Candidatus Puniceispirillum marinum IMCC1322: one gene and its partner. The protein of the gene in region 1 interacts with the protein of each later gene in a pairwise test. Links are inferred from orthologs where the notes say so. Each region holds a gene or a part of one and is shown on either strand. Other genes may lie near its edges. The genes, in order: grxD and SAR116_RS09800.

Region 1 (15,643 bases):
AATCCTGAAAAGCCTGAAATCATGGCGCAATTAGCGCAGTCGGTTGTCGGTATGGGCGAAGCCGCAAAGCGTCTTGATACGCCTGTCGTGTCTGGTAATGTGTCACTATATAATGAAACCGACGGCGTTGCCATCCAGCCTTGCCCAGTTATTGGCATGGTTGGCGTGATTGATGATGTCGATAGGGCGATTGGAAGCCGTTTTACCACCGCCGGTCAGGATGTTGTTTTGCTGGGTCACAGCAATGATGGTGATGGATGGCTTGGCATGTCACTTTATGCCCGCCATGTCGCCAATCGCAAAGATGGCGCCCCACCGCCTGTTGATCTTGATGCCGAACGCAGACATGGTGACTTTTTACGCGGTCAGATTTTAGACGGCACGGTGAGTGCAGCTCATGACATAAGTGATGGTGGTCTGGCGGTTGCGCTTGTTGAAATGGCCATGCAGTCGTCTATTGGCGTTGACGTGGATATGCCAGACACAGCCCATTGCCATGGCTGGGCTTTTGGTGAAGATCAAGCCCGCTATCTTGTCACCCTCACAGATGCCACCAACTTTATCACTGCGGCTAGGGCGGCGGACGTTCCAGCCCAAAAAATAGGTACAACAAATGCCTCAGGTGAATTGAAATTTGGCACTGACGATGCCATATCTCAGATAGAGCTAGAAAAAATATGTGAATCGGTCATTCCGGATCTGATGAAAAACTAGTATTAGCTGGGGTTTCATATGAAACCTTCGGCAAATAGCAAAGGAGCAAGCCATGGCTATGCAAGCAAGCGAAATAGAAGCCCTTATCAAAGCTGCTTTCCCTGATGCTGTCATTACTATTGAAGATTTACGTGGCGATGGTGATCATTACGCTTGTCAGGTTGTTTCCAGCGCGTTTGAAGGTAAAAACCGGGTGCAACAGCATCAAATGGTTTATAAAGCCCTAGGCGGCCGAATGGGCGGTGAATTGCATGCCCTTGCTTTACAAACCTCGGCACCAACCAGCCAGTAAGTTAAGATTTTGCAGAATAAATGGCGAATACCGCCTGTCCAATCAAGGAGTGAAACATGCTAGACGCAGCAACCAAAGAACGTATTGACGCCGATATCGCCAGCGAGGACGTGGTGTTGTTCATGAAGGGCACGCCTGTATTTCCACAATGTGGATTTTCTGCTGCTGTCGTTGGTGTACTAAGTCATCTTGGGGTAAAATTCCGAGGCATCAACGTACTCGAAGATGATGCGATCCGTGAAGGCATTAAAGCCTATTCAGATTGGCCAACAATCCCCCAGCTATACGTAAAGCGGGAATTTGTGGGTGGCTGCGACATTATCCGGGAAATGTATGAAACAGGCGAACTGACCGAAATGCTTCAGACGCACGGCATTGACGCGCATCCCGCCTAATCAAAGGCACCGCGCATAATCAAATAGCTGTATCAGCAAAAAATGCATGATCGTCGGCCACTTCGGCGATCCGCACCCTGTACCATTGGTAAAACTCCTGCCGCCCCATCTCCTGCGCGATAAGATGTTCACTATTTTCGCGCCAGGCACGTATCGCGTCACGATCACGCCAATATGAGACAGTAATACCAAGCCCATCATCACCACGCACTGACTCAACCCCCAGAAATCCTGGTTGTTGTTGCGCGAGATGCATCATTCGATCACTTGTGATCTCATATATGTCATCGCCGCTAAGACTTCGCTGGGCGGTAAAAACCACAGCAAAATATGGCTTTGGCCAGTTTACCTTTTTATTTTCCGTCACATCTTCGCCCATCACAACTTCACCTGTCATATATGTTGCTCCAGCCATATATGTGATCATTTATGTCAGGCTACAATTTTACACAAAAAAGGGTAGCCGTAAAATAGCTACCCTTTACATGATCTTGAACCTGACGCCTAAACACGCCAGAGATGTTAGCGGGAGTAATACTCGACCACTAGATTTGGTTCCATCTGGACTGGATAAGGCACCTCATCCAATGTTGGAATACGAATGAACTTCGCTGTGAATTTATCATGATTCACGTCAACATATTCCGGCACATCGCGTTCAACTGATGCAATGGCATCAAGCACGGCTGGGATTGTTTTCGCTTTTTCTTTCAGCGCAATTTCATCACCTGGCTTCAGCATGACAGACGCGATATTACAACGCTTGCCGTTGAGCATGATATGACCATGGTTGATAATCTGACGGGCTGCAAACACTGTTGGCACCATCTTTGAACGATACAGGATCGCATCAAGGCGACATTCCAGAATACCGATAAGATTCTGGCCAGTATCACCTTTACCACGGGCAGCTGCCTGATAATATTTCTTGAACTGCTTCTCGCCGATATTGCCGTAATAGCCTTTCAGCTTCTGCTTGGCCATCAACTGCACACCAAAGTCAGTTGGCTTTTTACGGCGCTGACCATGCTGGCCGGGGCCATATTCACGAGCATTTACTGGAGATTTAGGACGACCCCAGAGGTTTACACCTAGACGGCGGTCAATTTTATGTTTAGCGGAATGCCGCTTATGATCTGATTTTGCCATTTTTGGCTCCTTTGTTGCCCCGGTAGGGTCTTTCGACCGGCATCACACCCCGCTGGTGTAATCCACGTTCCCGAGAATGGCGCAAACTAGCCATTCACATAGCTTTTGTCAACCATCTATCGATCACGCCGCTTGCTAGTCAAAGCCTGAATAATACCATGTAATGTGCCTATTTCCTGACGGCTTGGCGTGGCGCGATTTATCAATGCACGAATATTGCGTTTTACAGCTGGTGCCATCTCTGTTGACGAAAAAAAACCACTATCATCTAATGCGTTTTCAAGCCGCTGGAAAAAATAATCGCGTTCTTTTATGGGGGCATCATCATCGTCAGCAGAATCGTCGCTCGGCTCTGAGCGATCATCATCTCCGATGTCAGATAATGCGGCCACACGCCACTCCCAAGCCAGTAGCAACACCGCCTGGGCCAGATTGAGTGATGGGTAAGCCGGATTTAAAGCCGCTGACACCGCCACATCGGCAAGCACAACCTCGTTATTATCAAGTCCCGATGCCTCTGGGCCAAACAGTAAGGCGACGCGCCCCTTTTTGGCTTTTTGAACCAGCTCACTGCCAATCGCACGAGGCTCACTGGCACGGATAGGCATATCACGTTGGCGCGCTGTTGCCGCCGCCATAAAGCAAATATCATGCGTAGCGTCGGCTAACGTATCAAAAACCTGTGCCGTCTCAATAATAGATTTGCCACCCGCCGCCATCGGCAAGGCAACCGGATTAGGCCAGCCATCACGCGGTTTTACAATGCGCAGGTCACGTAAACCACAATTCATCATGGCGCGCGCTGTTGCCCCGATATTTTCAGCCATTTGTGGACGTGCCAGTATCACCACCGGGCACTCATCCATCGGTATCAGATCATTCATCATCAATTCCGCATTAAGCGTTTCTGGGGTTGCATCACAACCTAGGGTGCTGGCACATTATCATGCACCAGTTTCCAGATCATCCCATCGCCAAGTGCCGCAACCGAGGCATCAATGATATTGGTTGATAGGCCAACCGTGCGCCAAGTGGTTCCGTCTGGCACACGAAATTCAATCAGCACACGGGTGATCGCACCTGTACCAGCCAGATCATCATTCGCATCAAGAATGCGTACTTTATAGTCAACAAGCTCGACATCAGCCAGAGTTGGATAAGCTGATACCAATGCCTTGCGCATTGCCGTATCGACAGCATTGACCGGCCCGTTACCCACTGCGGCTTCATGATGTGTATCCGCGCCCACCACGATTGTTGCGGTTGCTTCGGATTCAACGACCAAATCACCTTTGGCGTTAAAGCGCCGTTCATCCATGACCCGAAAACGGCCAATTGAGAAATAATCACTTGGCTCACCCAGCATCCGCCGGGCTAGCAATTCAAAGCTGGCTTCTGCCGAGTCAAATGCCCAGCCCTCAAATTCCTTTTCCTTGACCACTGCGATCAGACGGTCAAGACGCGGATCCTTTGGGTCAACCTCAATACCAAATTCGGCAAACCGCGCCAGCATATTTGACCGGCCTGCCTGATCCGACACCAGATAATGGCGCTCATTGCCCACTGTTTCTGGCGCTACATGTTCGTAAGTTCTGGGATCCTTTTGCGCGGCTGAGGCATGAAGCCCTCCCTTATGCGCAAAAGCCGCCGCACCAACATAAGGCGCATGTGCATTCGGCGCACGATTCAATCGCTCATCCAGCATCCGCGACAACGCCATTAGTTTTGGCAATTTATCTTTTGGAATGCCTGTTTCAAATTCGGTTTTCAGCACCAGAGATGGTATCAAGGAAATCAGGTCTGCATTGCCGCACCGTTCCCCAAGCCCGTTGATTGTGCCTTGCACCTGTCGCGCCCCCGCCCGAATCGCTGCTAGCGAATTTGCAACCGCCACACCAGCATCATTATGACAATGAATACCCAACGCCACGTCAGGACAAGCCTGTTTAACCGCGCTGACAATCTCAAAAACGTCATCCGGCAACGTACCACCATTAGTGTCACATAATACAACCCAGCTAGCCCCGCCAGCATGTGCGGCTTTCACGCAATCAAGCGCAAAAGCCGGATTGGATTTATACCCATCAAAGAAATGCTCACAATCAAACATCGCTTCGCGCCCGCGTGCCTTGGCGGCGGCAATTGACTGGCTGATCATATCTAGATTTTCTTCAAAGGTAATATTAAGCGCTGTTTTGACGTGAAAATCCCATGTTTTACCAACCAGACAGGCCGCCGGAACATCAGCGTCAATTACGGCATTCAATCCAGGATCATTGGCGGTGCTTCGGCCACCACGACGGGTCATGCCAAAGGCAACCATCTTGGCGTTTTTGAGCTTTGGGGGGCTGGCAAAAAAGGCATCATCGGTTGGGTTTGCACCCGGCCAGCCACCTTCGACATAATCGATACCGATATCGTCAAGCGCCGTGGCAATCGCAATCTTATCCGCATGCGAAAAATCAACGCCGCGGGTCTGGCCACCATCGCGCAATGTTGTATCAAAAAGCCAAATTCTCTCGCCACTCATATGGGCATCTCCCTTTGGACACTATAGATGGCACAATGGCACATCACTAACCTTGCTCAGTATCTAGCAAATGACTACCAGAATTGCTAGCCACGCCGCCAGATTGTCCCCTCAGCCGTATCTTCAAGATGTATGCCATCTGCCGCCAGTTCGTCACGAATTCTGTCTGCTTCGGCAAAATCACGACGGTTTCGGGCGACATTGCGCGCGGCTATCTTGGCGTCAATATCACTATTATCCACCTCTAATTGTGCAGATGAAGTGGGTTCACGAGTCATGCTTGATGATAAATCTTTTATCTCACCTTTACCCCAGGCATCACCAGTCTGTCCCAGCAAACCCATTACCTCAGCGCTTGATTTCAGGGCAATGGCCGCCGCCGCATCGCCTTTATTGGCCAGCCGTGCCAGTTCATGCAGACGCGCCATAGCTGCTGGCGTGTTCAAATCATCGCATAGACAATCCAGAAACGCCGCGTCCACTTTCGTTTCATCAGCCGCCACATCACCAACGGCACGGTATAGTCGATCAAGGCTATTACGCGCGTCAAACGCCGCATGATCCGAAAAATCAAGTGGCGCACGATAATGCGCTGATAACAGTATATAGCGCACAACTTCACCACGGTGTTTGGCGACAGCATCAGCGACTGTCACAAAATGGCCAGTTGATTTCGACATGGTTTCGCCTTCGACAGTGACAAAGCCATTATGAAGCCAATAATTAGCCATTTTATCGGTATTATGCGCACAGCAGGATTGCGCGATTTCATTTTCATGATGTGGAAAAATCAGATCAAGGCCGCCAGCATGGATATCGAACACCTCGCCAAGATAGAATTTAGACATTGCCGAACATTCAATATGCCACCCGGGACGCCCACGTCCCCACGGGCTATCCCAACCGGGTTGGGCTTGTGAGCTAGGCTTCCATAGAATGAAATCAGACGCATCGCGCTTATAAGGTGCGACTTCAACACGGGCACCCGCAATCATATCATCCATGCTACGGCGCGACAGGCCACCATAGGTTGGCATTTGTTTCACGTGAAACAAAACATGCCCTTCAGCTTCATAGGCAAACCCATTCGCAATCAGCGTTTTGATCATCGCCACCATACCATCAATATGTTTGGTCGCGCGCGGTTCAGCATCGGGAGCTTTGGTCAGCAGGCTTTCGGTATCCGCGTGAAAGCTTTTGATCGTATCAGCGCATAATGTAGCGATACTCATATTACGTTCATCAGCGCGTGCGATGATCTTATCGTCAACATCGGTGATATTGCGGACATAGGTAACCGTGCCATATTGGCGGCGTAGCAAACGAACCAGCACGTCAAATACGACGATTGGTCGTGCATTACCCACATGAATACGATCATAAACTGTTGGACCACAGGCATATATGCCTATATGCGCCGGATCAAGCGGTACAAATTCATCTTTTTGCCGGGTCAGCGTATTATAGAGTTTTAAGCCACTCACGCGCGCTTCCCCTGCAACCGTGCAATGACGCGATCACGCCCCATAAAAGCTAGCAAAGGCGCAATTTCAGGCCCTTTGGCCTGGCCAGTCAGTGCCAATCGAAGCGGCATAAATAGACCCTTACCCTTGGCACCTGTTTCGGCGGCAATAGCCTTTGTCCAGTCCGACCAAATGCTGGCAGACAGATCACCATCAGGCAACAGATGTGCCGCCGCTGTTGTGACATCTGGCGCATCCATGACTGGCGTGATCGGCGCTGTACATATCTGCCACCAGTCAGCCGCATCACCTACAATGCGAACATTACCTCTAACCGTTTCCCAGAAATCGGCACCCCCGCCTACGCCAAGGGAATCGAGCCTGTCCGCAACCCTGTCAAAATCGAGTTCCTGCACAATACGCGCATTCACCGCATCAAGCTCAGCTGGATCAAATTTGGCTGTCGCCCGTCCAAAACGGCTGATATCAAACCCCTCAATAACAGCGGCCATATCATTTTGCGGCACAACCGAATCAGCCGTCCCAATACGTGCCAATAGGCTGGCGATCGCCTCAGGTTCTAATCCGTTAGCGCGTAATTCATTAATAGACAGACTTCCCAAACGCTTTGACAAGCCCTCGCCATCGGCACCAGCAAGCAATGCCACATGACCCATTGTTGGTGCGCTAGCGCCCAACGCCTCAAATAATTGTATTTGGGCAGCCGAATTGGTCACATGGTCTTCCCCGCGCAAGATATGTGTTATGCCATGATCAATATCATCAACCACCGATGCCAATGTATAGATCACCCGGCCATCTTCACGCATCAGCACCGGATCCGACAGGCTGGACATGTGATAGGCAACATCGCCACGCACTTTGTCATGCCAGCGCACCTCAGTGTCATTCAGCAAAAAGCGCCAATGTGGTTTACGCCCTTCAGCTTCGAATTTGGCCTTGGCTTCGTCAGTCAGCTTCAAGCCTGCCCGGTCATAGACAGGTGGGCGCCCCGCACCAAGCTGGGCTTTGCGTTTTAGCGATAATTCTTCGGGGCTTTCATAGCAAGCATAGGCGCGCCCTTTGGCGACCAGATCTGCCAGCGCGTCATCATAGCGCAAAAGCCGGTTAGACTGACGGTCTTCGGACGCCCATGTCATGCCCATCCATGTAAGGTCAACACGGATTGACTCTTCGAACGCTGCTGTTGATCTTTCATCATCGGTATCATCAATACGCAACATAAAATGCCCATCAAATTTGCGGGCAAATAGATAATTGACCAAAGCTGTGCGTAAATTCCCAACATGCAAGTTACCTGTCGGGCTTGGCGCAAAACGAACCTTTATCGCACTCATTTTATCTCCTGGTCACGCTACTGCGTTGTCAATTTGGTTTAGACCCTGCCTGCCTACTTCATAGACGTTTTTAGGGGGCTAAATCCAGACGTTAATGGTAAACGGCGATCACGGCCAAAGGCAATTGATGTCATCTTTGGTCCTGGCGCCGCCTGAAATCGTTTAAATTCGGCACGAAACAGAAGCTGGCTTGCCTGGGCAACTTCTTTAATGTCATAGCCCTGTGCAACGATAGCATCAATGTCAGCTGCGTCTTCGGTCAGCGCCTGCATAATGGCATCAAGTCGTTCATAAGGTGGCAATGAGTCGGTATCTTTCTGATCTGGACGCAATTCGGCGGATGGTGGCTTGTCGATAATGCGTTTTGGAATGACTTCACCTTCAGGCCCTGCCGCGCCACGAGGTAGATTTGCATTACGCCAATGGCATAGGTCAAAGACCTGTACCTTCCAGACATCCTTGATTGGGGCAAAGCCGCCACACATATCGCCATATAGCGTAGAGTAGCCAGCGGCATATTCGGATTTATTGCCGGTTGCCATGACCATCGCACCGTTTTTATTTGAAATTCCCATCAAGATTGTACCGCGCAATCGAGACTGAATGTTTTCTTCGGCAATATCCGGATCCTTGCCCGCAAATTGATCAGCCAGCATTTCGTCCATTGCCGCCATCGCTGGCCCGATTGAAATGGTATCAAGGCGCATACCAAAACGGCTGGCAAGATCAGCAGCATCCTCAAGGCTTTCATCACTGGTATAAGGTGACGGCATCATCACCGCATGAACAGCATCAGCACCAAGCGCATCGGCGGCAATGGCGGCAACCAACGCCGAGTCAATACCGCCTGACAAGCCAAGCACAACACCGGGAAATCCATTTTTCTGCACATAATCACGGACACCCAGCATCAAGCCACGATAGATTGCGGCCAGATCTTCGTCGGGCGGGGTAATCTGGCCAGTTAAAGATAGGGCACCAAAATCAGATTTGACTTGCACCTGAACCACAGCCTGAGAAAAGCTAGGTAAATGGGTAGCAAGATTACCATCTGCATTAAGGGCAAATGACCCACCATCGAACACCAGTTCATCCTGACCGCCAATTAGATTAACATATAAAAGCGGCAAAGATGACTCGATTGTCCGGCTGACGGCATGCGCCATTCGCTGATCATTTTTACGGCTATCAAAAGGCGACGCATTCAGCGATACGATCATATCGGCACCAGATTCCTGCAGACATTCTACGACATCAGGCGTCCATATATCTTCACAAACAGGTAAACCAAGTTTTAAGCCACGTACCAGCACGGGCCCAGGCATTGCACCAGCCGTGAAATTTCGTTTATCGTCAAAAACGCCGTAATTCGGTAAATTGACCTTGTCACGCCGACCGATAATTTTACCGTCATCAAGAACAAATACCGAATTGTAGATACGGACGACATCGCCATCCTGTTCCCGATAAGGGGCACCAACAATGATCGCCGCACCGCCATCAGCGGTTACCTGTGTCAGACGGGCAATCCCTGCGGCAACTTCGTGCATAAAGTCACTGCGCAGGACAAGGTCATCACACGGATATCCAGACAAAAACATTTCTGGCGTCACAATGATATCCGCACCGCCAGCATTGGCTTTTTCACGGGCATCAATCAGACATTCTACATTGGCGGCTATATTGCCCAGATGAGAATTCAACTGTGCAAGCGCAATCGAGATGGGTTTATCAATCATAATACTGTTTCTATTTACGAATTAAGAATTCCCGACCCACTTTTACCCGCGCCTGTTTATCATAGGCGATAATATCAGCGGTCGCATAGGTTTCAGACCATATTTGGGGCAGAAACGAGCCTGTACCAATTAAATTAAGGGGTGCTTTTGCCAATGAAAACACACGACATTTATCAGGGCCAAAGCCGCTTGAAGCAACAATTTTTACATTTTCAAATCCATGTGAATCAAGCGTTTCACGAAGGTGCCAGACCGATGCTGCACTGACGCCCGTACCCATCAAATTCTTGAGTTCGGCATCACTTCGATATCCGCGGATTGCTTCGGGCACATTCCGCTCAAGCACGGCATATGAGGTCTGCGTATCCAGCCCTTCGACGTAACGGCCACCATGCGTATCAAGACGGATCGACAAAGCACCTGATTTTGCCATATCCTTGAAATGGTTTGCTACCTCAAGCGCATCAGTGATTTCATTGCCAAAGTAATCAACCAGAACTGTTAATGGTGCATCCGGGATTGTTTCATGAAATAATTGTGCCGCCCGCAAGGTTGATCCGGCATATCCAATCAGAGCATGGGGCATAGTGCCCATACCTTTTTCGGTACCAAAGAAATGCGCTGTGGCATCTGCTGCACACCCGATAAACCCAACGGCGCCTGTTTTGGCCTTGGCTTTTGTCGAACCAACCGATGCGCCATACGCCATTAATTCAGCCATTTCCGAACCTGCACAATGGCGTGCATCCATTGCCAAAAACCCGACATACGGCAGTTCAATGCACATATTGTAGGCGTTGTAAGCTGCTACACAGCTTGGCCCCAAACGTTGCAAGAATATTGTTTCCAGATCGACCAGTGCTGAAAATGGGCCACTGATATAGCAAATTGGCTCACCTGCACCTATCCATGCGCCTTCGGCATATAGTTTTTCGATCTGTAACGTGACACCCCGGCTTTCGGCCATCGCTTCAAGCCAGTCAAACGCCAATTTTCCAGCCAGTGTGACAGGTCGGCGCATAAATACAGCATAGGTCACATCGCAATCGCCATGGGTCTGTACGATATTGCGCGTATGTCTGAAATAGGTATCCGTCAAGCTAGGCTGAGCGCTTGGCGTGGGCCCTGTACTGGCAAATTTTGACATCATGTCTCCCCGCTATCCGCAACGATGACGCGTGAAACACTTAGACGGCTTGCGACAATTCAGCCTGTCCACCACGGCGACGTTTCATCAAGTCGGCAATAAGGAACGCAAGCTCCAGCGCCTGTGCACCATTCAAACGTGGATCGCAATGCGTATGATAACGATCCCCCAAACGCGCCTCAGTTACATCGACAACACCGCCAACACATTCGGTCACATTCTGTCCTGTCATTTCGAAATGTACGCCACCCGGATAGGTGCCAACTTCGTCATGCGCATCAAAAAATCCACGCACTTCAGACATAACATCATCAACCCGTCGGGTCTTATAACCGCTTGATGCCTTGATGGTATTACCGTGCATCGGATCACAGCACCAGACCACATGCGCACCATGATTTTGCACGGCTTTGAGCAATGGTGGCAAACCAGCACGCACCTTGTCAGCGCCCATGCGGGCAATCAAAGTTAATCGACCCGGAATATTGTCTGGATTCAGCACATCGATCAGACGCAATAATTCATCTGGATCAAGGCTTGGCCCGCATTTCAATCCGATTGGATTCGAAATGCCACGCATATATTCAACATGCGCGCCGTCAGGCTGGCGAGTACGGTCACCTATCCAGACCATATGCGCCGATGTCGAATACCAACCCTGTTCATCAGTGATCGTATCACGGCGCGTCATTGCCTCTTCATAGCCCAGCAACAACGCTTCATGACTTGTATAGAGTTCGGTTTCGGCCAACGGCCGCGCGGTCGCAGAGGTGATTCCACAGGCCTTCATGAAAGCAAGAGATTCTTCAATGCGCTCGGCAAGCGCTTCAAATTTTGCAGTTTCAGGCGCATCACGCAGAAAATCTGTAACCCAGCTATGCACCTTATTCAGATCAGCAAGACCACCTTGGGCAAAAGCACGAAGAAGATTGAGCGTGGCGGCGGATTGTTCATAAACGCGCAACAGCCGCTTTGGATCGGGCACGCGTTCCTTTTCGGTAAAGCCCATAGCATTGACCATGTCACCACGGTAGCTTGGCAGTTCGACACCATCAATGATTTCAGTTGGTGCCGATCGCGGCTTGGCAAATTGTCCTGCCATCCGGCCAATTTTCACAACAGGCATTGAAGCACCGAAAGTCAGAACCACTGCCATCTGCAACAACACTTTAAAGCTGTCACGGATATTATTGGCTGAAAATTCAGCAAAGCTTTCGGCACAGTCACCACCTTGCAAAAGAAAGGCACGCCCTTCGGCGACATCGCCAAGACGATCACGCAAGCTTTGCGCTTCACCAGCAAATACAAGCGGCGGCATAGCCGAAAGTTTTTTCTCGACCATCTGTACCTTATCGGCATCGGGATATTCGGGCACCTGCAAAATAGGGTGCGAGCGCCAGCTAGTTGGCTGCCATTCCATAATTTCTGATCCTCTTTTGCACTACGAAAGGTCGAAAGTGCATTTTTGATGTTTGAACAAGCCCAATCATGCGTATCTGTGCCAAAAATTCAAGCTTTTTCGCCATGTAGCAATGACTATGAGCTGGCCTTGCCACAGATAGGCGATGAAGCATCCAACTCGGAAAACAGGCTAATCACGCGGTGAACGCATGGTCACAAATTCTTCGGCTGATGTGGGGTGAATACCAATGGTGGCGTCAAAGTCAGCCTTTGTAGCGCCAGCTTTGACGGCAATCCCCACACCCTGCATAATTTCCCCGCAATCCGGCCCCATCATATGGGCACCAACAACCTTGTCACTGACATCATCGACAATCAGTTTCATATAGGTTTTTTCACCGCGTCCCGAAATGGTGTTTTTCATCGCCCTGAACTGACTTTCATAAACTCGGATTTTGGCATATTTTGCCGTGGCTTCGGGTTCGGTTAAACCGACAGTGGCTATTGGCGGCTGGCTAAACACAGCCGAGGCAATGTTTTCATGGCTGATGGTGCGTGGTTTGTTACCATATAAGGTATCAGCAAAAGCATGGCCTTCATTGATGGCAACAGGCGTCAGATTCACCCGATCAGTGACATCACCAACGGCATAGATGCTGGGTATGGATGTACGCGAATAAGCATCCACCAGCACTTCACCATTGCGCCCCATATCGACACCAACCTGCTCGAGACCTAGCTGGCTGGTATTGGGCTTGCGTCCAGTCGCGGCCATCACCTGGTCAACATGAATGGTTGAACCATCACTGAGACTGGCAATTTTTCTGCCATTGTCAGACGCAAGCGCATCAACGGTCGTTCCCGGGTGCAAGATAATACCGCGATCCTGCATCGCTACAGCAATATGCCGGCGCACATCTTCATCAAAGCCGCGCAAAGGCAAATCACCCCGATAGACAAGATGTGTTTTCGCCCCATAGCCATTGAAAATACCCGCAAATTCAAGCGCAATATAGCCACCACCATAAATCAAAATTTCAGACGGAAAATCATCTAGATCAAGCGCCTCGTTCGAGGTTATCGCATGCTCATTCATGCCAGGCACATCGATTATCTGCGGCAGGCCACCAACAGCCACCAGGATGGTTTTGGCGGTGATATCCTGATCATTCACGGTAACGCTATGCGGGCCAGTAACCTTGGCAAAGCCACGAAGTAATGTAGCACCAGCATTCTCAAGCAAAGATACATAGATCGACTCAAGCCGGTTTAGTTCGGTATTCTTCGCGGTAATCAGATGTGCCCAATCATGTGTTGGCGTCTCAATATGCCAGCCAAAACCGCGTGCATCTTCGACATCGGCAGAAAACATCGATCCATACATAAGTAGCTTTTTTGGCACACAGCCCCGGATCACACAGGTGCCACCCGGCCGGTCGCCTTCGATCACCGCAACCTTGGCACCATGAGTTGCTGAAATTCTGGCCGCCCGGACACCGCCAGAGCCAGCGCCGATAACCACCAAATCATACATATATTCCATTTTGTCCCGCTTCATGTCTGTAGAAAAGACAGTACCCGTTTCACAGACAGGCACCTGACATTAAACACACATATGGGTCAAAGCGCAGAGATGCAATAGGTGATGATGATTGCTCAAGCAAAATCAAGTTCGCTAATGACGTCGGTAAATTCGGTATCATCAACATAATCAAGCAAAATAACCGCCGCCATATTGTGAAAATTATTAATCATAGTTGCCAATGACGCGCTTGTCGCATCGCTGAGATCCACAAAGCGGTAAACCGTAATTGAGGCTTCACCCGAACAAATGCCAAATGGTGAACTGCTTGTTGCTATCGTATCCTCAAGTAAAAGCATGGTCAGGAATGAAGCTTTAAGAGGGCCCGTTCCATCACGCGAGGCACAACAATAAAGTAGCCCTTTATTGCCCGAATGCATTAGCTCAAGCTGTGTTATGAGATTGCTCTTATCCGAGGTCATCCAGCGGCTTTTCGCTACTTCAAGAAGGGGCTTGTTCAATGGGGGAAATGCACTTTCAATCAGAGGTGCAACCTGATCTCTTATCAGCTCTTTGAGATGCTGGTTCATTATTCTGCTTGCTCCGGTTTGCATAATGGCAATTGGTAAACGTTAACATAATTTAACTATTTGTTAACGTTTAAACAAAACATTTAATATTGGCTACTATCTAGAGGTCTTATTTTTTAGGATCAAATGCACCAGAAACTAGGCAAGGCATTGTTTTTGCATAAAAAAGAAAACAATTTTCCAATTTTCTTAAAAAGGGATTTTCATGCTGAAGATTGCACCGCATCATTATTATGATAGGGTGACTAGCCCCATAGATGCTAGACATATTTTTACTTGGATATTTACATGATGCCAACCTTATCCACATCACATGACCAGCTTTTATGGCGTCCTGACCAGGCCTTTTTAGAAGATGCCGAGATCAGCAAATTCATTGCCTATCTGACGCAAAACAATGCTTATGACGGTGATCAAGATTTCCAGAAGCTATGGCAATGGTCTATCGATAATAGCGAACAATTCTGGTCGGCATTATGGGACTGGCATGGCGTCATTGGTCGTAAAGGTGATCGTGTTCTGATCGATGCCGGCCAGATGCCAGGGGCAAAATTTTTTCCGGATGCCAAAATCAATTTTGCCGAAAATATGATACGCGACGCGGATGATACCATCGCTATCAGCGCCTATGGTGAGGATGGCCGACACCAGCGCCTCACCCGTCAAGAGCTATATGATAACGTCATGTCATTGGCTGGATGGTTACAGCAAGCTGGCGTTAAAAAGGGAGACCGCGTCGCCGCCTATGCACCGAACGTTCCTGAAACGATCATCATGATGCTGGCATCAGCGACGATTGGTGCGGTTTTTTCAAGCTGTTCGCCTGATTTTGGTCTTGATGGCGTGCGTGATCGCTTTGGCCAGATCGAGCCAAAAATCCTACTTGCATGTGATGGATATCATTATGCAGGTAAACACATAGACCGTTTACCGATTATTGCGGATCTGGTGGCCACGGTATCGTCAGTCAGCAAAATTTTGATCATTCCCTATCTGAACGAAACACCCGATTTATCAGGCCTTGCAAATGCCACGCTATTCGCCGAGGCGCTGGGTACCACGCCAGTCACCGATTTTACACAAATCGCCTTTAATGATCCGCTATATATTCTGTATTCAAGCGGCACAACTGGCGCGCCAAAATGTATTGTGCACGGCACTGGTGGCACGATGTTACAGCATATCAAGGAACATCGTCTGCACAGCAATGTCAAAGCAGGCGACAATGTTTTCTATTTCACCACTTGTGGCTGGATGATGTGGAACTGGCTTGTTTCAGCCTTAATGATGAAAGCAACAATTGTACTTTATGAGGGCAATCCATTCTTCCCCGGCCCTGAACG
Region 2 (15,826 bases), 1.4 Mb from region 1 along the record:
CCATTGGCTGATAAGATTTTCCGGCGTTTTGATGATGCTGACCGGCGCGCTGATATTGGGGCGTTACGCCTAAATATATCCGGATGTATTAATGCCTGCGGGCATCATCATGCGGCGGATATCGGCATATTGGGTGTCAATAAAAAGGGTGTTGAACATTATCAGATCACGCTTGGCGGACGGGCTGGTGAGGCGGCCGCAATCGGCAGCATTATGGGGCCGTCTTTTGAAGAGGCTGATGTGCCTGCCGCGATCGAACGTATCGTCGATACCTATATGGATTTACGGCATGACAGTGAAACATTTGCCGATAGTCTGATCCGACTTGGAACCGCACCGTTCAAGGAATCGCTTTATGCGTGACGATGCTATCCAGACCCAGACCCAGCTATTTGATCTTGCCCATGGTACAGTGATTGACGCGGCAGATCGGCGTGTTGCCGATTATAGAATCGCTACTGGTGACAGCTTGGCAGATGAGTCCATATATGCGGCGCTTAGCATAGATAGTGTGGTCGAAATCAGGTTTGACAAATTTTCAGATGGGCGTGGATTTACCTATGCCCGGCGCATATCTGAGGCTGGGCTTGCTGGCGTACTTGTGGCCAGCGGTCATGTGATTGCCGATCAGGCCGATTATTTGCGCCGCTGTGGCTTCACCCATGCTGACATCCCCATATCAAAAATAGATGACTGGCAGGCCGCCTTATCAGCCATTCCAGCCCATTTTCAGCATATGACAAATTCTCCACGTAGCCGTATGGCTGCCTCAACTATGCGCCGCAAATAGGGCAATCATTTTTTTAGTCATTTTTTCCCCACATTGCTTGACAAGTTGTTGCAGGGAGCCCACATAGCATTGATTAAGGGCTAGCACTCGCGATGGGTGAGTGCTAGTGACACTTTTATTTGCATAACGGAGGAGAGAAAGGCATGAAATTCAGGCCCCTTCACGACCGCGTCGTTGTACAGCGGATTGAATCGGAAGAAAAGACTGCAGGCGGAATCATTATTCCAGATACAGCCAAAGAAAAGCCAATGGAAGGCAAGGTTATTGCCGCCGGAGCTGGCGCGCGAGACGAGACTGGCAAAGTTCAGCCGCTTGACGTTAAAGCTGGCGACTCTGTGCTGTTTGGCAAATGGTCAGGCACCGAAGTCAAAATCGACGGTCAGGATTATCTGATCATGAAAGAATCCGACATCATGGGTGTTATCGAATAGATCGTCCCCTTAAAGTCTAAAGAGAAGGAATACAGAAAATGGCTGCTAAAGAAGTCAAATTCGGATCAGAAGCTAGAACAAAGATGCTCGAAGGTGTCGATATCCTAGCGAACGCCGTTAAAGTCACATTGGGTCCAAAAGGCCGCAACGTGGTTTTGGAAAAGTCTTTTGGCGCACCACGGATCACCAAAGACGGTGTGACAGTTGCTAAAGACATCGAATTGAAAGACAGATTCCAGAATATGGGCGCACAGATGGTGCGTGAAGTGGCGTCAAAAGCGAATGACGTCGCTGGTGACGGAACAACAACCGCAACCGTTCTGGCGCAAAGCATTGCCCAGGAAGGCGCAAAAGCTGTTGCATCTGGCATGAACCCAATGGATCTGAAACGTGGCATCGACATGGCTGTCGAGGCTGTTGTTGAAAAGATCGTTGCAGGTTCAAAGACCATTTCAACATCTGACGAAGTGGCTCAGGTTGGAACCATTTCAGCCAATGGTGAAGAAGAAATCGGTAAGATGATTGCCGAAGCCATGGAGCGTGTTGGTAATGAAGGTGTGATCACCGTTGAAGAAGCCAAAAGCCTCGACACCGAATTGGATGTTGTTGAAGGTATGCAGTTCGACCGTGGTTACCTGTCACCTTATTTTGTGACAGATGCCGAGAAAATGCGCGCCGTCCTTGAAGAGCCGTATATTCTGCTACACGAAAAGAAACTTTCCAATCTACAGGACATGCTGCCTATTCTGGAAAAAGTTGTCCAGTCAAGCCGTCCATTGTTGATCATCGCCGAAGATATCGAAGGCGAAGCTTTGGCAACTTTGGTTGTTAACCGTCTTCGTGGTGGCCTGAAGGTTGCTGCGGTCAAGGCACCTGGTTTCGGTGATCGCCGCAAAGCCATGATGGAAGACCTTGCCATTCTAACGAACGGCACTGTCGTATCAGAAGAAGTTGGTATTGCGCTTGATAGCCTGACACTCGAAATGCTGGGTTCTGCCAAGCGCGTCGAGATCACCAAAGACGAAACAACAATCGTTGATGGTTCTGGTGACAAGACCGAAATCGACGCACGTTGTAACCAGATTCGTGCCCAGGCTGAAGAAAGCACATCAGATTATGACCGTGAGAAGATGCAAGAGCGTTTGGCCAAATTGGCTGGTGGTGTTGCTGTGATCAAGGTTGGCGGTGCTACTGAAGTCGAAGTGAAAGAGCGTAAAGACCGTGTTGACGATGCAATGCACGCAACCCGTGCTGCGGTTCAAGAAGGTATCGTCCCTGGCGGCGGTGTTGCGCTTGTTCGTGCATCAGTGGTTCTTGATGGCTTGAAGCCAGCTAACCGTGATCAGGAAGTTGGCATCAATATCGTTCGCCGCGCATTGCAGGCTCCGGCCCGTAATATTGCGGAAAACGCTGGTGCTGAAGGTTCGGTTATCGTTGGCAAGCTCATGGAAAGCAACGATCCAAACATGGGTTACGATGCCAAGAATAACGAATATACCGACATGATCAAAGCTGGTGTTATCGATCCGACTAAAGTGGTTCGTTCGGCTTTGCAAAATGCGGCATCTGTTGCTGGCCTGCTGGTTACAACCGAAGCTATGGTTGCTGAAAAGCCAGAGCCAAAAGATCCAATGCCAGCTGCCCCTGATATGGGCGGCATGGGCGGTATGGGTGGCATGGGCTTCTAAAGTCAGTCATCTATGTTACGAATATCAGACCGGAGGGTGGTAACGCCCTCCGGTTTTTGTTTGGGGTAACCTAGGCCGCAGATTGATAGGGGTTATTGGCGTCAGCGACCCGCCTGATTTTGATCTGGTTTTGCGATGCCTGTGGTGTGACCAACGCACTTAGTTCTGTAATACCATATGATAACGTGATGCTAAGTTGATCGCGCGCTATTTGGCGCAATGTCATGTCCTGTGTTGGTTCAATTGGGCATTCATCACGCTCCCACCGTCCCACTGACTGTGTATCGCGATGAAGCAGTTTAGCCAATTGCGCCTGTGTCATACCTATTTCTGTGCGCAGAAAGCGAATTTCAGCGCCGCTTAGTGCGCCACTTTGGTTTATCAGCCCTTCGGCAATCGCTCTATGAAGCATGCCAACAGCGGGTATCTGGATGATCTTTTCACCGTCATCATCGACTATATCAAAGTCGGCATCGGCAACGATGACATTATCCAGCCCGCATTCGGTATAGTGATAATCTTGTGTATTCATTTTTTACTCCAACATCCCTGATGGATTTCGCATGGGGTACTCATCTTTCCAAAATATCGTGATAAATTTTATCATCTTTGTGTCAAAATCTGGAACGATCACAACGACTAAACTCCGGTTATGTGAATTAGGGGTTTTGCCTTCGACCTTATATTTCCAGAATCCATCTTGCGATGATTTTTCAGCATCATCATAAACATATCCAAATTTCAAAAGATATCTGACATCAGCAACAATCAAATTTCGTTTCGCAAGTTGTTCCTTAAAATGAACTCGCTGTATCCAAGTCGTAAGATCATTTGCTGCCAACTTCCAAACCATCTTGGTTGCGCGCGCTGGGGTAAGTGCCGTGGGTTTCGTCATCAATAGCTTCTGCGTATGATTTCATGGGCTAAACACCAGCATTATAATCAAATAAAAGTATCATGGTGATATATATCATGATGATATATAGAAGCAATTAGAATGCTGTGTCAAGCCTATTTAAAACGATGGCGAGCGCAACGTAGTTTACCGCTTGGCTAAATTATTAATTGTCACTCTCCCAAAAAATCCCTGGTGCGGGCGATCGCTTCGGCAAGGCCGACACGCTGCACCTCGACATCGGGTGGAAAGGCTGTCGTCAGGCGGGTTGGCAGGCGGCTATCGAGCATCACGAAAACACCGCGATCAGTATCTCGGCGAATCAGGCGGCCAAAGGCCTGACGCAACTTCAATCGTGCCAGTCGTTCAGTCCAGGCATCGCGGCCTTGCCATTTGGCACGCGCCTGAAATAACAGGTCACTGCGTGGCCACGGCATGCGGTCAAACACGATCATCCGCAATGCCGCCCCGGGGACATCAATGCCATCGCGCACGGCATCAGTACCTAGCAGACATGATTCGGCCTCTTCGCGGAACATCTGCAACAGGGTTTGCAAATTCATCTTGTCTATATGCTGGGCATAGAGGGGCAGACCTGCCGCTTCCAGCCGTGCCAATAGGTCTGGATGCACGGCTTTTAGGCGCCGCACTGCTGTAAACAGCCCCAAGGCACCGCCGCCTGATGCCTGCATCAAGCCCGCCATTGCCGCCGCCGTTGCCGAGGGGCGGTCACGCACCACATCATTGACGACAAAAATACGTGTCTGATTGGCATAATCAAAGGGCGAGCTGAAAGCTGCCCGCAATGTCGGATGTGCCAGATGTGCCGCCCCCGTCAGCGCCAAGGCCGAAGCCCAGCCGTCGGCGGCAACCGTATTGTCACGCGCACTGTCTTTTGTCGCGGCTTCCTTTTCGGCTTGGCTGCGTTTGGGCTGGGCGTAATCCTGCAAGGTTGCCGACGTGATCGCCACCCCATGTGCCCCATCCAGCACCTCAGCGGTAAAGGGAATGGTAGGATCAAGCCAATGGCGGGCATAGCCAACATCACGATCCTGACCTTCGATCCGGTCAATCTGCAACCAGTCAACAAAGCCATCACGTTGGCCATCGCGCACATCACCCAGCATCAGCTGCCAGGCATTAACCGGCCCTGCCGCGCGTAGCTCTAAACCGCGAATGGCGCCCTCGATCCGCGCGCGTGCAGCGCTGTCCAGCTCATCGACTTTATCATCAAGCAAGGCTTTGAGTCGTTTTGCCAGATTGTTAAGCGGCACCAGCAGATGGTGCAGTCGATCGGCAAATTCATTGGCCGATGTTAATAAATCATCCGACGCTGGATGTAGTTCACTTTGCAGATCATATTGGCTTTCGGGGTCAGCCGCGCGCGCATATAGGCTGTTGCGCACATGCATGAAAAAGGCCTCGGCTGGTCCCATTGGTTGAAAAGCGGATAAACGCTTCTGCCAGCCCTGACCAGGCAGGTCACGGGCAAATTCAAGGGCGGCTTCGAGATCGGCTTTTGCCGCATCGTCGCCCGCAATCAGATCTTCAAGCCGACGTTTCAATCCACGTGCACGCCCCCGTCGTCCATCTTCAGCACCACGAATCCAATGTCGTAATTCGGCTGTTTCACCAGCGCTTAGATAGGCCGAAAAGGCACTATCAGCCGCGTCAAATACGTGATGCCCCTCATCAAATACATAGCGTGTAGGCCGCCGCCGGTCATCATTGCTGGCATAGGCGGCATGGATCATAACCAGCGCATGATTGGTGACAACAATATCGGCACGTTTGGCGCTGCGGGTCGATTTTTCAACAAAGCATTTGTTATAATGCGCACAGGCGGCATGCACGCATTCACCGCGCCGGTCAGCCAGACCAACCGTCTGTGCGCGTCCTAGCAGATCCATTAGCCATGCGGGAAAGCTGGCACCTGTCAGATCGCCGTCACTTGTTGCCCCTGCCCAACGCGCCATCAAGCCCAAAGCGGTGGCGTTACGTGGTTGCCCCGGCATTGTCCCTAGGGCTTCTTCCAGATTAAGTAGGCATAGATAATTTTCCCGGCCTTTGCGCAAGACAACCTTTTGTGCATGCGTTTCGGCATTCGGATATAGTCGCGTCAGCTCTGCCGCTATCTGATGTTGAAGCGTACGTGTATAGGTCGAAATCCATACGGCGGCGCCATTTTTTTCTGCCCATAGGGATGCAGGTGCCAGATAGCCTAATGTCTTGCCTGTACCAGTGCCCGCTTCGGCAAGCACCAATGTTGGTGCTGGTCCGGCATCTGGCCGGTCAAAGCTGGCGGCGATGGCGGCGGCATAATCGGACTGGCTTTCACGCATTTCTGCGCTATGTCCGAGCATATCCTGAAGCCGTTCGCGGGCGGCATCTGGCAAAACAGGTTGCGTGCCGGGATCGATCTGTGGCGTGTAATCGGTATATTCGGGTAGACGGTTCCAGATCGCTGCATTGCGTCCGTCGGGTGGCTCTGGCTTCTGGGGTGCTAGGCCTAGATGCGATAGCACAATAGGCCCCCATGTCCAGCCGCCAGCTGTCATCATGGCAGCAATTTCACCCGCTTCCTTTCGCGCTGGTGGCGGCGCGCCGGCCAGTTCATCAAGCAGCATAAAGGCAATCTGCGGCAAAAGCGCCGCCATGGCGTCACCGCTTTGTGGCCGTGCTAGCCCCAATTGCGAGGCCAGCCCGACAGGTGTTGGCAGACAGAAACGCGCAGGCCGCACAAAGGCGAATAATTCCATGATATCAAGCGCACGGGCGATGTCTGTGCCTGCCCGGGCGCTACTCCACCGACGATGGCATAATAGCACTGTTTTTTGGCCAAGCTTATGGCTTAACGCGGTGCGATCCAACTCGGCAATCTCGCCATTCTCCGAAATCCAGATCAGATGTGATCCATGCGGATAGAACACAGGCGCACTGTGTAATTCGGGAATTTCATTGGGATTTGACGAGAAGATATCCTGCATGACTCTATTGATATAGACCGCCACGCCAGTACAATCTAGCCTCGTGGGGGTAGATAGGCGTGAAAACCGCATTTTATCCCATTGTCAGGCATTGTGATCGCGCTTGACCTTACCCAAGGCTTTGCCTAGCTTGGCGACAGTTTGATTGCGTCCTCACATTGCTGGCGACGCTATGTTAAAAAGAGCATCTGATGACGAATGTGAATGAAATGATGGATATTGCCCGCAATGCCAAAGCCTGGCCGTTTGCCGAAGCCGTGATGCTGGCGAAGCGGTTGGATAAAATGGGCGGCCCCAAAAAGGACAGCGTCATTTTTGAAACTGGTTATGGCCCATCTGGCCTGCCGCATATAGGCACTTTTGGCGAGGTGGTTCGTACCAGCATGGTGCGACATGCTTTTGAAACACTTACAGGAGCCACAACCCGCCTGATTTGCTTTTCCGATGACCTTGATGGGTTTCGCAAGATTCCCGATAATATTCCGAATCCCGAACAGCTGACGCCATATCTGCACATGCCGCTGACCAAGGTGAAAGACCCATTTGGCACAGCGTCATCCTTTGGGGCGCATAATAATGAGGCCTTACAGGCGTTTCTTGATTCATTCGGGTTTGACTATGAATTTGTCAGTTCGACCGACTGTTATACATCCGGCATGTTTGACGATGCGCTACGTGATATGCTGGCGCATTATGATGATATCATGAAGATCATGTTGCCAACATTGGGGGCAGAACGTCAAGCCACCTACAGCCCGTTCTTTCCGATCTGCCCGGACACTGGCCGCGTGCTACAAGCCAAGGTGATTGCCCAGGATGTGGCCAATGACAGCATTACCTATCTGCATCCAGAAACAGGCGAAGAGAAAACAAGTCTGGTGACAGGTGGCCATTGTAAATTGCAGTGGAAATGTGACTGGGCGATGCGCTGGTATGCGTTGGGTGTCGATTATGAAATGAATGGCAAGGATCTGACTGATTCGGTCACGCAATCATCCAAGATTGTGCGTGCCCTTGGTGCCATACCGCCTGCCGGTCTGACCTATGAACTGTTTCTGGATGCGAATGGTGAAAAGATTTCAAAGTCGAAAGGCAATGGTCTGTCGATTGACGAGTGGCTTCGTTACGGCAGTCCAGAAGCATTGTCATTATTCATGTATGCCCAGCCAAAACGCGCGAAACGCCTGCATTTTGATGTGATCCCAAAGACCGTTGATGAATATTACCAGCATCTTGGCAAGATCACCGAACAGGATGTCGCGGCGCAGATTGAAAATCCAGTCTGGCATATTCATAGTGGTGTGCCAGAAGCCGCCACCCTGCCGCTGACCTTTACCTTGCTGTTGAATCTGGCGGCGGTGTGCCACGCCGAGGATTCATCAGTGGTGTGGGCTTATGTAAGCGACTATGCCGAAGGGGTCAGTGCTGATACACATCCGGCTCTTGACCGGATGATCGACTATGCGGTGAATTATTATCAGGATCTGGTTAGGCCAACAAAAACCTATCGTCTGCCTAGCGCGGCCGAAAGCGTACATCTTCAAACACTGGCCGATGCCATTCGGGATTTGCCAGATGATGCGCCTGCCGAAGATATCCAGTCGGCGGTCTATGCAACGGGTAAACAGGCTGAATATGAAAATCTGCGTAGCTGGTTTGTTTGTCTTTACGAAGTTTTGCTTGGCCAATCAGAAGGGCCACGCATGGGTTCATTTTTTGCGCTTTATGGACGTGATAAATCGTTACAGCTTATCAATGATGCGCTGGCTGGCACATTGGCTGGCACACCAGCGGATCAGACATCAGCAGGGGACGCCCATTGATCTGGCGTCTTGCCGCATCTGCCGCCCGTCTATTGCCACCTGAAGCGGCGCATGTAGCGGCGGTCAAAACATTACAAGCCAATATTGGCCCACGCCCGCATGTGCCGTCTTTGCCCGTGTCGCTTGCAGGTCTAGATTTTGCCAACCCATTAGGTGTTGCGGCAGGCTTTGATAAAAATGCGGCCTGTTACAAGGGCGCGATGGGACTGGGTTTTGGTCATGTCGAGGTCGGGACTATCACCCCGCTTGCCCAGCCCGGAAATCCAAAGCCACGTGTGTTTCGGTTATCCAAGGATGCGGCGGTTATTAACCGCTATGGGTTTAACAGTCAGGGTATGGAGGTTGCGGCGGCGAATCTGGCGCGCGTGCGTGACTATACGGGCATTTTGGGCGTAAATGTCGGTGCAAATAAGACCAGTCCAAACCCCACCGATGATTATCGGGTTGCGGTTGCCTGTCTTGCGCGCTTTGCCGATTATGTGACCTTGAATATTTCCTCGCCCAATACGCCGGGCTTGCGTGATTTGCAAACCCAGCAACATCTGGCCGCCTTGCTTGATGCGGCGCGGACAGGCATGCAGGAAGCCGGTGTAACACGCCCGCTTTTTTTGAAAATCGCCCCTGATCTTGAACAGGCTGATCTAGAGTTGATTGTCGATCACTGCGTATCGGCCGGGGTACATGGTATTATTGCGACCAATACCACAATAAGCCGCCCTGATAGTTTGCGAGACCGACAGGCATCACAGACTGGCGGCCTTTCCGGACAGCCATTATTCACCATGGCGACGGATATCTTGTCGCGAATCGTTCAGCTTGGTAAGGGCCGCATAGGCGTTATTGGTGTTGGCGGCGTCGCGCATGGATGGCAGGCCTATGCCAAAATTCTGGTTGGTGCCGATCTTGTCCAGCTTTATTCAGGGCTGGCACTGGACGGGCCCTTGATTGCAAGCCGTATTTTGCATGAACTTGCCATCTTGCTAGACAAGGATGGCGTCAGCACCGTTGGCGCAATATGTGGGACAATACCTGATCCACAAGCTGCTATCAGACACGCTTTTCGTTGCGCGCAAACCGGTTGAAGGCTGACCTTAGATTATCACTTATCACATGATTGATAGGGCTTTTTGCAGTCTTTGGTGCTGATAGAATGGCAGGCTCAGACTGTTGTTTTTTCGATCTATTTTCATATGAGGTCGCCAAAAGCCTGAAATAGAATAACGTGACAATCCGCATTGACGAGGCAAGGCTGGAAAATTGCCGGCGTTTATCAATTTCCTGGCAAAAAGAGTCCAGATCAATTGATTCGCGCCGCAGAATATCTGAAATACAATCCCAGATATAGGGTTCCAGAACAATTGTGGTGCGTAGATGTGCTAGTCGTATATTTCGTTTTTGTCGCTTTTGTATCATGTGATCTCACCATTTTTGCCCATTTGGATTATTTCTTTGAATAATTTTAGACTAAAAGGATTAATAAAAAGCTAAGCGCGGCAATCAAAATATCCTTTAGCGAATGGGACTGATTTGTTTTGACACTTGACGTTAGAGCATAGCTAGCCTATACCCACGCATCACTTCGGCGTGATCATGCACGTCGGTTTGACCTTTTTGAAAAATACCGAGGCTTATCATGGCTAAACGCTGTCAAATCACTGGTAAAACCGTTATGGCTGGCAACAATGTCAGTCACGCTAACAACCGCACGCGCCGCCGGTTCCTTCCGAACCTTCAGCAGGCCAGCATGCAAAGCGAAATCCTTGATCGCAAAATCAGTCTGCGTATTTCAACCAGTGCCATCCGTACGGTTGAAAAGCATGGCGGTATTGATGCGTTTTTGATGCAGGCACGTAATTCTGAACTGGCTGATGAGGCGCGTTCGCTAAAACGCGAAATGATGGCCGTTCAAGCCAAGTCATAGTTTCGATCTTCATATCAAATAAAACCCCGCTTCTGGCGGGGTTTTTTTTGGGTCTATATTTATATAAACTGGTTAAGCAACTTTTTTACCGCGCCGTATTGTGTCTTCGTCAAATAGGTCGGTAAGCTGTCCAACAACGGCACCACCAAGCTGATCAACATCAGTAATTGTGACCGCACGCCGATAATAGCGGGTAACGTCATGTCCGATGCCGATAGCCAGCAATTCAATAGGCGACCGCCCTTCAATATAGGCAATGACCTCGCGCAGGTGCCGTTCCAGATAACTGCCGCTATTAACCGACAAGGTGGAATCATCAACCGGGGCGCCATCGGAAATGACCAGCATGATTCGGCGGTCTTCGTTGCGGCCAAGCAAACGCTCATGCGCCCATAACAGGGCTTCGCCATCGATATTTTCTTTCAGAATGCCTTCACGCAACATCAGCCCCAGTGATTTACGCGCGCGCCGCCATGGCACATCGGCTGGCTTATAAATAATATGGCGCAGATCATTCAGGCGGCCTGGTGCGGCTGGTTTGCCAGCCTGTTGCCATAATTCGCGTGACTGGCCCCCTTTCCATGCGCGTGTGGTAAAGCCAAGAATTTCGACCTTTACACCACAGCGTTCGAGGGTGCGTGCCAGAATATCGGCGGTGACGGCGGCAATCGTGATGGGACGCCCGCGCATTGATCCGGAATTATCCAGCAACAAGGTCACAACCGTATCGCGGAATTTGGTATCTTGTTCCTGCTTATAGGATAGGGCGCTCAAAGGCTGGGTTACAACCCGATGTAATTTCGCCGCATCCAGAATGCCTTCTTCAAGATCAAAATCCCAAGACCGGTTCTGATGTGCCATCAATTTACGCTGTAGCCGGTTGGCCAGTTTGCCAACCACCGATGTCACATTTTCCATATGGCGGTCTAGCATTGTACGAAGACGATCAAGTTCTTCCGGATCGCACAGGTCGGCAGCTGAAACAATTTCGTCAAACTTGGTTTCAAATGTACGGTAGCTATCATCGGCAGTGCCGCGATTGGCATTATGACCAGTCATATCTGAATTTGGTGAATCGCCATCGGACATGCCTTCTTCGGCGCCGTCGGCTTCGCCCATTTCGCCTTCTTGCGACGAACCGGAATCGCCCGCATCATCCATGGACTGGCTATCGTCACCTTCGGATTGGTCTTCGCCAACAGCCGACTGCTCGCCATCCTGATCGCTCTGGCTGTCCCCACTATCATCCTCATCACTACCTTCGTCGGCGTCATCATCCGGATTTGAAGACGCATCACCAAGATCGGTTTCTAAAGCCCCGATCAGGCGCCGTGAGATTTCGGCAAACTGGCTTTGATCATCAATATTGGCTTCTAGTTGATCCAGCAGATCACCAGCCCGTGATTTTACCCATGGGCGCCATAAATCCATCACCATAGATAGAGTCTGTGGCGGCGGCGCGCCGGTCAACTCTTCGCGCAGTAACAGGCGTACAACTTCGGCGATACCCGCTTCATCAGCGCTGCCTGGCGCTTCGATCTGGCGGGTTTCATATCGTTGGTTCAAGGCGGCGGTTAGATTGGCACCAACGCCAGCAAGATCGTTCGCACCAATGGCTTCGACGCGGGCGCGCTCGGCTGATTCGAAAATAGCGCGTGCGCCATCAGGATTCGGACAATGTTTCTTATGTGTCTTTGGATCATGATGGGCAATCCACAAAGCCGCACCATCGGCAGCCCCCCGCAAGCTTGCTTTCTGGGCGGCGGTGGCTGTTGGGGGCAAGGCGGGCAGGCGCACATCATCCGTGCCGACATGCGTATCAGTGCCTGCATAGGTAACCTGACATTCCTTGACACCTGCCACCGCCCGCAAGGCTGCTGCATTGGATTTCAGGAATTGGGCTTCCTTGTCAAATTTGGGATCGTGATCTGGCATGATGCGTCCTGACTATTGGATCCATGAGCGATAGGAAAAAGAACTAGCTTGCATTGGCCTGACGGACAGGCGCTTCAGGCAAATCAATGCCAAAGCAACGCTGATAATATTCGGCCACGGTAGGACGCTCAATTTCATCACATTTATTCAAAAAGCTCAGCCGGAACGCCAGTGTCATATCGCCAAAAATGCTTGTATTCTCGGCCCAGGTGATCACCGTACGTGGCGACATAACTGTCGATAGATCGCCTGACATAAAGCCCTTGCGGGTCAGGTCGGCCATGCGCACCATCTTGTTCAGTGTTTCACTGCCTTTGGCATCAGCATATTCGGGTAATTTGGCTTTGACGATGCCGACTTCATCATCATGTGGCAGATAGTTCAATGTCGAGACAATCGACCAGCGATCCATCTGCCCCTGATTGATCTGCTGGGTGCCATGATAAAGACCAGTTGTATCACCTAGGCCAACGGTATTGGCGGTAGCGAAAAGGCGAAAATTAGGATGTGGATGAATCACCTTGTTACTGTCCAGCAAGGTCAGCTTGCCATCAACTTCCAGCACCCGCTGAATCACGAACATCACATCGGCACGGCCAGCATCATATTCGTCAAATACAAGCGCCACTGGATTCTGTAATGCCCAAGGCAGAATACCCTCGCGGAATTCGGTGACCTGTTTGCCATCGCGAAGCACAATCGCGTCTTTACCAATGAGATCAATCCGGCTTATATGGCTGTCCAGATTGATGCGGATACATGGCCAGTTCAGCCGTGCGGCAACCTGTTCGATATGGGTTGATTTACCCGTACCATGATAGCCCTGAATCATGACCCGACGGTTAAAACCAAAACCAGCCAGAATGGCTAGCGTCGTATCTGTATCAAATTGATAGGTTTCATCCTTGACCGGCACATAGTCCGATCCTTGGCTAAATGCCGGAACCTGCATGTCAACATCGATACCGAACACATCACGCGCATTCACAGTGATATCTGGCGCAGCTAGGGGATGTGCAGATGCAGACACGATTTTTGACTCATTTGACATGGCGGGATTCACTCCTGGGCAAAATAATGGGGTCTTTATTGTGCGGCGGGTTTGCCGCTACTTTCAATAGATTTACAAATAAGCGCATAGGCCAGATTAATATCTTTTAGCCGTTCTTCGGCACCCGCGTCACCCCTATTTTTATCAGGGTGATTTTGTTTGGCTAATTGCTTGTATTGACGCTTTACGATTTCAATATCATCAATGGGCTCTAATTGCATCACTCGCCATGCCTGTCTTTCTTCCTTGCTGAGCTGGCGCGTGGTTTTGGTGCCATCACGATTTTCAAAATCGAACAACCCCATAACATCATCAAACACCTGATCCGAAGGCTGGCCAGTGGCAAATTTCCAGCTTGGGCGCTCCCATGTTGTGGCGTGGCGGATTTCGGCTTCGAGCGCTGCCCCTTGCAAACCTTCATAATAATTCCAGGCCCGGTTATAGGCGCGCACATGATCCAGACAGAACCAGATATAATCACGCAAGGCGTTGCGTGATTTCGGGGCCCGGTGAATGCCTTCTTGCATACAGCTGTCTGCCGCACATTGCCGTGTATGTGCAGACTCATCATCGTCAGGCAGATTGATATCTGGTATAGAGGATCGTGTCATAATAGTATCCAGTATAAACCAACAAAACCGCCAATCAAGGCATCCCCCTCATTGGAGATAACACATGACCAAAGCCGAGGCTATAGCTGCTAAATTGAAAACTGCTTTGCAGACTGATTTTATCGAAGTTTTAGACGTCAGTCATGAACATGCGGGACATGGCGGCTGGCGCGAAGGTGGTGAAACACATTTCAAACTAACCATCACGTCGCCGCAATTTAACGGAAAAAGCCGTGTGCAACAGCATCGAATGGTTAACAATCTGCTTGCCGATGAGCTGGCAAACGGAATTCACGCGCTGGAAATGCATCTGTCAGCTAGCTAGCCGTTCTCCACCTTATGGCGCCGTATCATCGGCATAGCCAACACAACTGTTGCGCAAGGCTGCATTTGCGCGTTGTGTATCTTTGTCACTGAGCTGTCCGGTTTCACGACGCTGACGGGCTTCTTCGCCATAACGGGTTTGAAAGGCGATTGTTGCTACGGGCCCCATCAGTTCGGTGATATGCGTACAGCCATGCCGACCACCAATTGCGGCCATCATCCGGCGACGCCATCCGGGGCCAATCTGCAAACCAGCCAGATCGGCAAACACATCATTTGCTACCGGACAGATTTCATAAGGGCCTGCCAGCGTCACCGCTTCGGCTGATTGGATGACCATATCATTATTGATGGTGATTCGGACATGCATGTGATGCACAGGCTGGTCGGGTGTTACCATGCCGCGAAAATCACTAGGGAAAGAATAGGTCTTGTGATCGGTCAGTTCGGCCTCGATATCATATAGCCCGTCGGTACGTAAAAACCCGTTCACGGTGATTTTGCGTTGATGCCGTTTTTCGCGCGCAACAGGTGCACTTAGAGCTGTGGGGCGTTTGCCGTCATAAATTGATGTCATGGCATCACCTATATTGGTTTAATGTGACCATAGCCGCAGACTAGTGATCCGGTTGCCATCACGTTTGACCACACGGAAACGAATATTGTGAAACCGGAATTCCTGTCCAGGCATTGGGATTGTGCGGCTTTCAAACAGCACAAGTCCGGCCAATGTCGAGGCGTCTTCATCTGGCAATTGCCAGCCAAGCGCACGGTTCAGATCGCGGATTGTAACACTGCCATCGACCAGCCATGACCCATCGGCCTGCGGGGTCAGGCCAGGCAGGTCGATATCATGCTCGTCATCAATGTCACCAACGATTTCTTCCAGAATATCTTCCAGCGTGACAATGCCACGAAAATCGCCATATTCGTCAACCACAACAGCAAAATGTTCGCGCCGGCTCCGGAATGACTGCAACTGGTCAAACAACAAGGTTGTTTCGGGAATAAAATAGGCTGGGCTAGCAATATCCTGGACAAATTTGTTGCCATTGCCGTTTTCACTCACATTTTCACCAAGATGGCCGATTGAGCGCAGCAGGTCCTTTACATGCAAAACGCCGATAATATTGTCTGATGTGCCGGCAAAGACCGGATGGCGTGTATGTGGTGATTCCAGAACCCGGCGTAAAATATCATCAAGATCATCTTCGGCATTGATCATGTTGACACTACCACGGTGCGTCATGATCTGTTCGACGGTCAATTCGTTCAGATCAAGGATCGACGACAGCATCGCCTGGGTTTCACGATCATCATCGTCACCATCAGCGCCATGCAGTTCGATCAGTCCCCTTAACTCCTCTTCA

The links.
Region 2: the proteins of grxD (region 1) and SAR116_RS09800 interact in binary tests that used the Escherichia coli proteins (3 or more experiments, as listed by UniProt). The link is inferred for Candidatus Puniceispirillum marinum IMCC1322 from one-to-one orthologs.

The regions. Positions count from the first base shown.
Region 1 is NC_014010.1:711,819-727,461, forward strand. What follows is about bases 1-2,731. They hold grxD (Grx4 family monothiol glutaredoxin), read left to right. Parts: upstream 1-1,062; coding sequence 1,063-1,401; downstream 1,402-2,731. Other genes in these bases: purL (phosphoribosylformylglycinamidine synthase subunit PurL), read left to right, coding at 1-714; SAR116_RS03465 (BolA family protein), read left to right, coding at 767-1,006; SAR116_RS03475 (antibiotic biosynthesis monooxygenase family protein), read right to left, coding at 1,421-1,798; rpsD (30S ribosomal protein S4), read right to left, coding at 1,924-2,550; SAR116_RS03485 (RNA methyltransferase), read right to left, coding at 2,667-2,731. Also shown: more of SAR116_RS03485, read right to left, coding at 2,732-3,437; cimA (citramalate synthase), read right to left, coding at 3,476-5,080; cysS (cysteine--tRNA ligase), read right to left, coding at 5,167-6,564; gltX (glutamate--tRNA ligase), read right to left, coding at 6,561-7,901; SAR116_RS03505 (NAD+ synthase), read right to left, coding at 7,955-9,640; SAR116_RS03510 (nicotinate phosphoribosyltransferase), read right to left, coding at 9,651-10,787; SAR116_RS03515 (class II 3-deoxy-7-phosphoheptulonate synthase), read right to left, coding at 10,828-12,207; gor (glutathione-disulfide reductase), read right to left, coding at 12,379-13,731; SAR116_RS03525 (hypothetical protein), read right to left, coding at 13,845-14,300; SAR116_RS03530 (acetoacetate--CoA ligase), read left to right, coding at 14,589-15,643. UniProt on the Escherichia coli protein: Monothiol glutaredoxin involved in the biogenesis of iron-sulfur clusters.
Region 2 is NC_014010.1:2,095,484-2,111,309, forward strand. What follows is about bases 12,913-15,826. They hold SAR116_RS09800 (BolA family protein), read left to right. Parts: upstream 12,913-14,196; coding sequence 14,197-14,457; downstream 14,458-15,826. Other genes in these bases: cobS (cobaltochelatase subunit CobS), read right to left, coding at 12,913-13,521; SAR116_RS09795 (J domain-containing protein), read right to left, coding at 13,557-14,132; SAR116_RS09805 (DUF2889 domain-containing protein), read right to left, coding at 14,470-15,033; SAR116_RS09810 (HlyC/CorC family transporter), read right to left, coding at 15,052-15,826. Also shown: SAR116_RS09730 (nitrite/sulfite reductase), read left to right, coding at 1-363; SAR116_RS09735 (DUF934 domain-containing protein), read left to right, coding at 356-790; co-chaperone GroES, read left to right, coding at 934-1,221; groL (chaperonin GroEL), read left to right, coding at 1,260-2,909; SAR116_RS09750 (transcriptional regulator), read right to left, coding at 2,980-3,441; SAR116_RS09755 (DUF4258 domain-containing protein), read right to left, coding at 3,445-3,804; SAR116_RS09760 (ATP-dependent DNA helicase), read right to left, coding at 3,978-6,863; SAR116_RS09765 (lysine--tRNA ligase), read left to right, coding at 6,983-8,614; SAR116_RS09770 (quinone-dependent dihydroorotate dehydrogenase), read left to right, coding at 8,611-9,696; SAR116_RS09775 (ribbon-helix-helix domain-containing protein), read right to left, coding at 9,662-10,027; rpmB (50S ribosomal protein L28), read left to right, coding at 10,248-10,535; cobaltochelatase subunit CobT, read right to left, coding at 10,608-12,470; more of cobS, read right to left, coding at 12,514-12,912. UniProt on the Escherichia coli protein: Transcriptional regulator that plays an important role in general stress response. Has many effects on cell morphology, cell growth and cell division. Acts by regulating the transcription of many genes, including dacA (PBP-5), dacC (PBP-6), ampC and mreB.